2 regions of the Pseudoalteromonas sp. G5_S1_54_S4 genome follow, and region 1 is predicted to be linked to the other one. Evidence: predicted binding sites of a transcription regulator. Region 1 holds the regulator's gene; the other holds the start of a gene.
The links. Region 1 encodes LexA, which represses DNA repair genes until DNA is damaged. Its sites were predicted from a motif close to TACTGTATNNNNATACAGTA; they were not measured.
Positions count from the first base shown of each region.

Region 2: the regulator LexA is predicted to act here: its motif matches at 1,392-1,411, upstream of ACTRWE_RS11400 (YebG family protein).

Region 1 is NZ_JBQKUL010000003.1:65,814-69,131, reverse strand. It holds gene hmpA (NO-inducible flavohemoprotein) at 1-15, shown strand, start outside; gene ACTRWE_RS02210 (endonuclease) at 55-708, opposite strand; gene ACTRWE_RS02205 (hypothetical protein) at 961-1,341, shown strand; gene ACTRWE_RS02200 (PaaI family thioesterase) at 1,371-1,814, opposite strand; gene lexA (transcriptional repressor LexA) at 2,013-2,630, shown strand; gene coxB (cytochrome c oxidase subunit II) at 3,124-3,318, shown strand, end outside.
Region 2 is NZ_JBQKUL010000027.1:6,763-10,080, reverse strand. It holds gene putP (sodium/proline symporter PutP) at 1-604, shown strand, start outside; gene ACTRWE_RS11400 (YebG family protein) at 1,041-1,340, opposite strand; gene ACTRWE_RS11395 (ComEA family DNA-binding protein) at 1,638-1,931, shown strand; gene ACTRWE_RS11390 (DUF6170 family protein) at 1,944-2,246, opposite strand; gene dsbB (disulfide bond formation protein DsbB) at 2,248-2,766, opposite strand; gene nhaB (sodium/proton antiporter NhaB) at 2,885-3,318, opposite strand, start outside.

The DNA.
Region 1 (3,318 bases):
CACCAAGCGTTATAGGTTAATTAAAAGCGTGTGTTGCATGCTTTTAATTTAAACTTACAGCTTTTTACTATTTGTGTTAGCAGCATAAGCTTGTTGTTGCCAAGCATTAAATAGCTTTTGTTGTTTAGCTGAAATTTTTAAACCATACGTTTTTTGCATGTAAGCGTACGCATCGGCAATGCGTTTACGTGCATGAACAGGCGGTTCAACAACACGTTGTTTAAAATTAACTTTAACCTCACAGCGACCATATTGCGTCGCGTTTTGGGCTAACATGCCAAAGCGGTAGTTTGAGCGATCGGCGTTAATTTCACCAATTGCAGGGGCTAAATTGTTTATATCGGCTTCCATCATGCGAAACTTAGCGCTAACTTTGCGGCAGTTTTTACGCCCACCATCTTGCCAACATTGTAACTGGTGACCGAATTCCCATGCAGGGACAATATGTTCCCATTCAATTCGCAATGCACGTTGATTTACTTTGCCTGAGCGGGTTAGTGTGTTGCGAGGCACGTAGCCACAATGGGTAGGATCGGGTACTAACTTTTTGCCTTGTTTTTTTATATTGCAACCACAATAAATACTTTTAGCGTTTTCGGGAAGGGTATTAATTAAGTACTTTTTGGCACTCGAAAACCGCGTAAATTGTTCGCCCATTGCTGAAAAACAAGCACAGCAAGCCAACAAAGCTAAAATAAACCGAATCATATCCATCACATACGTGAACTACAGGAGCGGCTAGTTTAAGGCCTAGAATAAAAAAGTAAACTGTCGCCGGCATGCTTTAATTTTAATTTGCGTATTTTGTGTAGGGCGTTTTTTAGGAGTAAATAGTGGGCAATATTCAGAGGCTAACGCTAAAAACGCGTTAATGCAGTGATTCCTGCGTTGTTGATTTGGTATAACGGTAAAACTGCGTTAAAGTTTGCAATGAGATTAATAGAGGGTAAAAACGAGATAATGTCGGAAATTCAATTTTTAAATGTAGATCTAGAGCTTGAGTCAAAGCAAGATATTAGCGTATTAGTTGCTGATTTAAAAAAGGTCGCAACTATTTTACATTATGATAAAGACGAATACCGTCAACTTGCTCGCATTGAGGTTGCAGGTGAAATAACCACGCCAGATAAAGCGATTAATCACTTGTGTGAGTTAATCGAGTCGTGTTCACGCAATGCATTAAAGCAATGGTTGAGTTGTTCACGCAGAACATTCGATATGGGTTTTGAGTCTGGCACTTCGCCAAAATGCTTTAACCAAGCCTTACATGCAGATACCTTGTTACGTATATCTGCAATTGGTGCAGGCGTAGAAATTACTATTTACCCTTTCGAAAAGTAATTTAATTTCAACCTTGGTTAATTGACTTACTAGCCTTTTCGCTCTACTACGGCTGCGGTCATACGTGATACGCAGCAAAGCTCATTGCGGCTATTGGTTATTTTAATATCCCAAACCGAGCTGCGCTTGCCGATATGATAAGCTCTCGCTGTGGCCGTTAATGTGCCATTGCGTGATGCCTTTAAATGACTTGCACTGATTTCTTGGCCAACACAATAAAATCGATTGAAATCAACCACAAAATTAGCGGCATAACTTGCTACTGTTTCAGCAAGCACCACATTTGCACCACCATGAACGATACCCATAGGGTTATGATGCTCTGGAATTGCCGGCATAGTTGCCACTAAGTAGTCATCACCAATTTCACTGATCTCTATTCCCATGGTTTTCATGAGTGTCCCTTGGCCTGTAATACCTTGATCTAATTGCTTACAAAACTCTAATGTAATCGGTTGATGCCAAATACTCATGCTAGCTCCTTGGATATGTAATTGAGAATTAAAATTTATTAATATGATAATGCGTTGCTAATAATTACATTTATCACCCTGCTTTTAAAGTAGGTTATTGTTTGATGATAACGGCATATAAGGCATTAATTTATATTTGCGATTTTTAAATAACTGTATATACTCACAGTTAATTGTACTGTATGGAAAACCAGTTGTATGCGACCATTAACGAAACGCCAAGCGCAAATACTCGAACTCATTAAAGTGTTTATTAAAGACACTGGTATGCCTCCTACACGTGCCGAAATTGCACAAACACTGGGTTTTAAAAGTGCGAATGCTGCAGAAGAACACTTAAAAGCACTGGCCAAAAAAGGTGTTATTAAAATGAAGCCAGGCGCGAGTCGGGGCATTCAGCTTGTTGAAGAAGAGGAGCCAGAGCAGTTGGGCTTGCCTTTAATTGGCAGGGTTGCTGCCGGTGAGCCAATATTGGCGCAACAGCATGTAGAAAGCCACTGTAAAATTGACCCTTTAATGTTTAAACCTGCGGCCGATTTTTTATTGCGTGTTAACGGTATGAGTATGAAAGACATTGGTATTATGGATGGTGATTTACTTGCTGTGCATAAAACCCAAGTTGCCGAAAATGGACAAGTTATTGTTGCCCGTGTTGACGACGATGTAACCGTGAAGCGTTTAGAAAAAGCGGGCAGAAAAGTACTCTTACATGCTGAAAATGATGAGTTTTCAGCTATTGAGGTCGATTTAGAAAATGAGTCGTTCAATATTGAAGGCTTAGCGGTAGGTGTTATTCGTAACGCTGACTGGATGTAGTATTAAAGCATAATTTAGCGCTTAATAGTGATTAGGCGCTGGGTTTGTTAGCAGCACAATGTCTAACTTATCAAATGTATGACTATATGTTGTTAAGTGCTTCTCCTATCATAAATAAAATCACTAAATGCTTTATAAATAAACAAATTTACTCTGCTTTTTTAAGTTAACAATTTTTTATATTTCTATCCTGTAATTTCAATACACCCCTTACTAAACCTGACTCTTAGATTAATTGCCTGACTAGTTGCTATTTTTTTAGCTGCGCATTTTAAAAAATACACCTTGTTTATTTTTCATACTCACCTTGCTTATTGTTTATTTTTTAACTAGTTATTAAAGAGCTGGAATAAAAATAACTCACAGCTTAGTCGTTTTGAGAACACACATTTACTAAATCCAGCACCCTTATAAAAAATAAAAATAACGAATAGGCGTTTAAGCCGTATGCCTCTTCGCTTTGCGTCAGCAATAGCATCAAAGGAGCCGTCACATGGGTAAGCTGAGTTCTTCCTTGTGGCTTATATTGTTTGTTTTTTCGCAGAATGTGCTTGCTAATAGCCAATATAATATGCGTAAAGGCGTAACCGATATAAGTAATAATGTATACCAACTGCACATGACTATTTTTTTAATATGTTGTGTGATTGGGGTGATCGTGTTTGCCATTATGTTTTGGGCACTCATT
Region 2 (3,318 bases), on a different contig from region 1:
TATGATTGAAAACCAAATGCCTATTGCCGATAAAGAGACCATTTTCTTAGTATTAGCTGAACTTATTTTCCACCCATTAATTGCTGGCTTCCTACTGGCTGCTATTTTAGCTGCGATTATGAGTACGATTTCATCGCAATTATTGGTGTGTTCAAGCTCGCTTACTGAAGACTTCTACAAGATTTACTTAAACCGCGATGCCTCGCAAACTGAGCTGGTGTTAGTAGGGCGTATTAGCGTAATACTGGTTGCGTTATTTGCTATTTACCTAGCGTATGACCGTAATAGTTCAATACTTGATTTAGTTAGCAACGCATGGGCTGGTTTTGGTGCTGCATTTGGTCCACTTGTCTTGTTTAGCCTTTACTGGAAACGTATGAACTTAAAAGGGGCTATTAGCGGTATGGTTGTTGGTGCTTTAACAGTGCTTGTATGGATTTATGCGCCTATTACCATTAATGGTGAGAGCTTAAGCAGTGTAATTTATGAAATCGTCCCAGGTTTCATTTTAGCGAGTATTGCTATTGTGGTAGGAAGCCTTGTGACAGCTGAACCGAAAAAAGAAATTACTGATCTGTTTGATGAAGTTGAATCGTCATTGTAACTGATTAGCTAACGTAAAGTGTTGGTTTTTATAAATGCCAATCAGTTTAACTGGTTGGCATTTTTTATTGGCTGACCTTTAGCAGAGACCATTCATCTCGTTTAAACAGCTGAGATTATGACGCTTAATCACCGATTACTTGCCTTTAGCTATTATTATTTAACCTGAACTCTGGATAATAAATCTATCTCAAGCAGCTATTTTCAGCGCTAACTGCGTTGAATTTACTTGCAATAGGCTAGCTATTGACGCGTAATTTCGCCTTGTTTTCACTGGAAATCTCTGGCTAGAGAAAAATAAACATAAATATCATTTTTTGATTCAATACGTTAGTAAATCTCTTAACCAGAGTTCAGGTTATTTAAAGGCATAAAAAAACTGAATTCGAATAACGAATTCAGTTTTTTTAATAATTACTATTGAGCTTTTAAAAGTACTAACTCGCTGCTTTCTCTTTTATATCTGCAACGTTATCTGACTTTGTTTTTTTAGCCTTGGCGGGTACTTCTTTACCACCTTTAAGTACGGCCATAAAGTCGTCTTTACTTTTTGCAATCTCCAGCGCGAGCGACTCAACCTGTTGTTCACTTAGTGGTACATCTACTTTTTCAAGCATGAGTTCTAGTGACTCGGCAATATCGAGCATTTTGTCATAGGCATCAGCTTCTTTTTTAGTAGTAAACGTCATGCGCTCGACTCCGTTTCGTTCTACAACATATTTAACAACAACAGCCATGATTTCTCCTGCTTACTTACGTGGCAATATGATTAATTTAAATCATTAGATTACTGTTTTTATATACAGTACAAGCTTGCGCGCGTTTTTGCAAGCTTTAGCCTTAGTTTATCTGCAGCTTGGTTGACAATAAAGAGTAACTCTACTTTATTTATTAAGTCACTTTATAACGCGTTGCAGTAAAGGAGTCGCAAGGAGTGATTGTTACCGTTAGTACTTAGTAACCACAACGTTATGTAAAAGTGCTGGGTGTAAATAATCAACAAATGTTCATGTGAGAACACAAAAGGAAATAGTATGAAATTAATTAAAATCATCTCATTAGCCGCTGCTTTATGTTTATTACCTATGGGTACCACCTTTGCGCAAAGCGATATGCTATCAGAGCAGATGCAATCAGCCGTGGTTAATATTAATACTGCTGATTTAAAACAGTTAATTAAGTTACCAGGTGTCGGCAAGAAAAAAGCACAGGCAATTATCGATTATAGAGAAACCAATGGTGATTTCGCATCACTTGAAGATCTAGCTAAAGTAAAAGGGGTGGGTAAAAAAATGCTAGCCAAACTTGATGGAAAGGTGGCGTTTTAACTTAAAAGGGCGCTATGCGCCCTGATCAAACTGTTTTAAGGCAGCACCAAGGTGCTTTTTAGCAAAATTAACATCTACGGGGGCAGTTAATAGCGGGTAGCTTAAACCAGCCACAATCAAAAAGGGCACGAGTAGCCATCCTTCAAAAAGGGTAAATATTAAAAAAAATGGGCTTAGCAGCATAAGCTTTACAATACGCATTAACACTCTGTCACTAGGAGAGAGCATACTTAACGAGATCGCAATAACGGTTTGTCTTTGACGAACTTTTAAGTGTTTAAGTTCGTCAACGTGGCTTGAAAAAAAAGTAAACATATTAAAGTGACTTTTTAGTTATTAATCGGCTGGCCACTAATGCAAAAAGTGTGGCGGTAAACAATACAAAAATAACTTCCATCCATGCTGGCATACTTAAGCCTGCAAATTGCCAATCTATATTTCCACAATCACCAGTTGCCTCAAAAAATTGCGGTATCCAATGATGTAATGGCATAAATTCTGGAAAATTCGGCTCAAACTCACAGCTAAATGCAAATGGGTCAGTGGTTGTTTGCATTTCAATGTGCTCACGAGCTATTAGTAACCCCCATACACTTGAAACCCCCCATATTGTATAGGCAACAATACGTACTGCGAGGTTGTTTGGTTTACTGGCGCCAATAATACCGGCAAAAAGTAAACCTAATACCGCGGTGCGTTGGTAAATACACATAATGCACGGTGCTAATCCCATGTTGTATTGAAAAAAGAGCGCGGTTACTTCAAGCAGAAAAACAATCCCACTGAATAATAACCAAGGTGTACGTTGAGTACTTAGATTAGCAAGCCAGTTCATAACAAATCCGTATTTAAATAAGGGCTTAGATTATGACGTAGGATAAACAGCGGAGCAAGTAAAAGGAAAAAAGTGAGGAGCTATGAAATTTCCTAGCTCCTCAAAGTCGGGGAAGCTCTTAATGCCCAGAATTCGCTACAGGGATGTGGTGTTGTATTATCCCCCAGTCATAAAACAAACTGGTTATTTCACTCAAGCCAAAATAAGTCGCGCTTAACCCAACAAAGGTAAGCACAAAAGTGTAAGGTAAAGCCATATACACCATTCGACCGTAAGATAGGCGTAACACGGGAGCTAGTGTTGATGTAAGTAAGAATAAGAAAGCAGCTTGACCATTAGGGGTGGCTACGCTGGGTAAGTTTGTGCCGGTGTTTATCGCCACTGCAAGTAAATCAAATTGGTCTCGAGTTATCTGACCTGCTTTTAGAGCTGCAGCAACTTCATTTATATATACAGTGCCGACAAATACATTATCACTGACCATTGAAAGCAATCCATTAGCGATAAAAAACATCACCAATTGTAAGTGCCCTTCAAATGTTAGTACCCAAG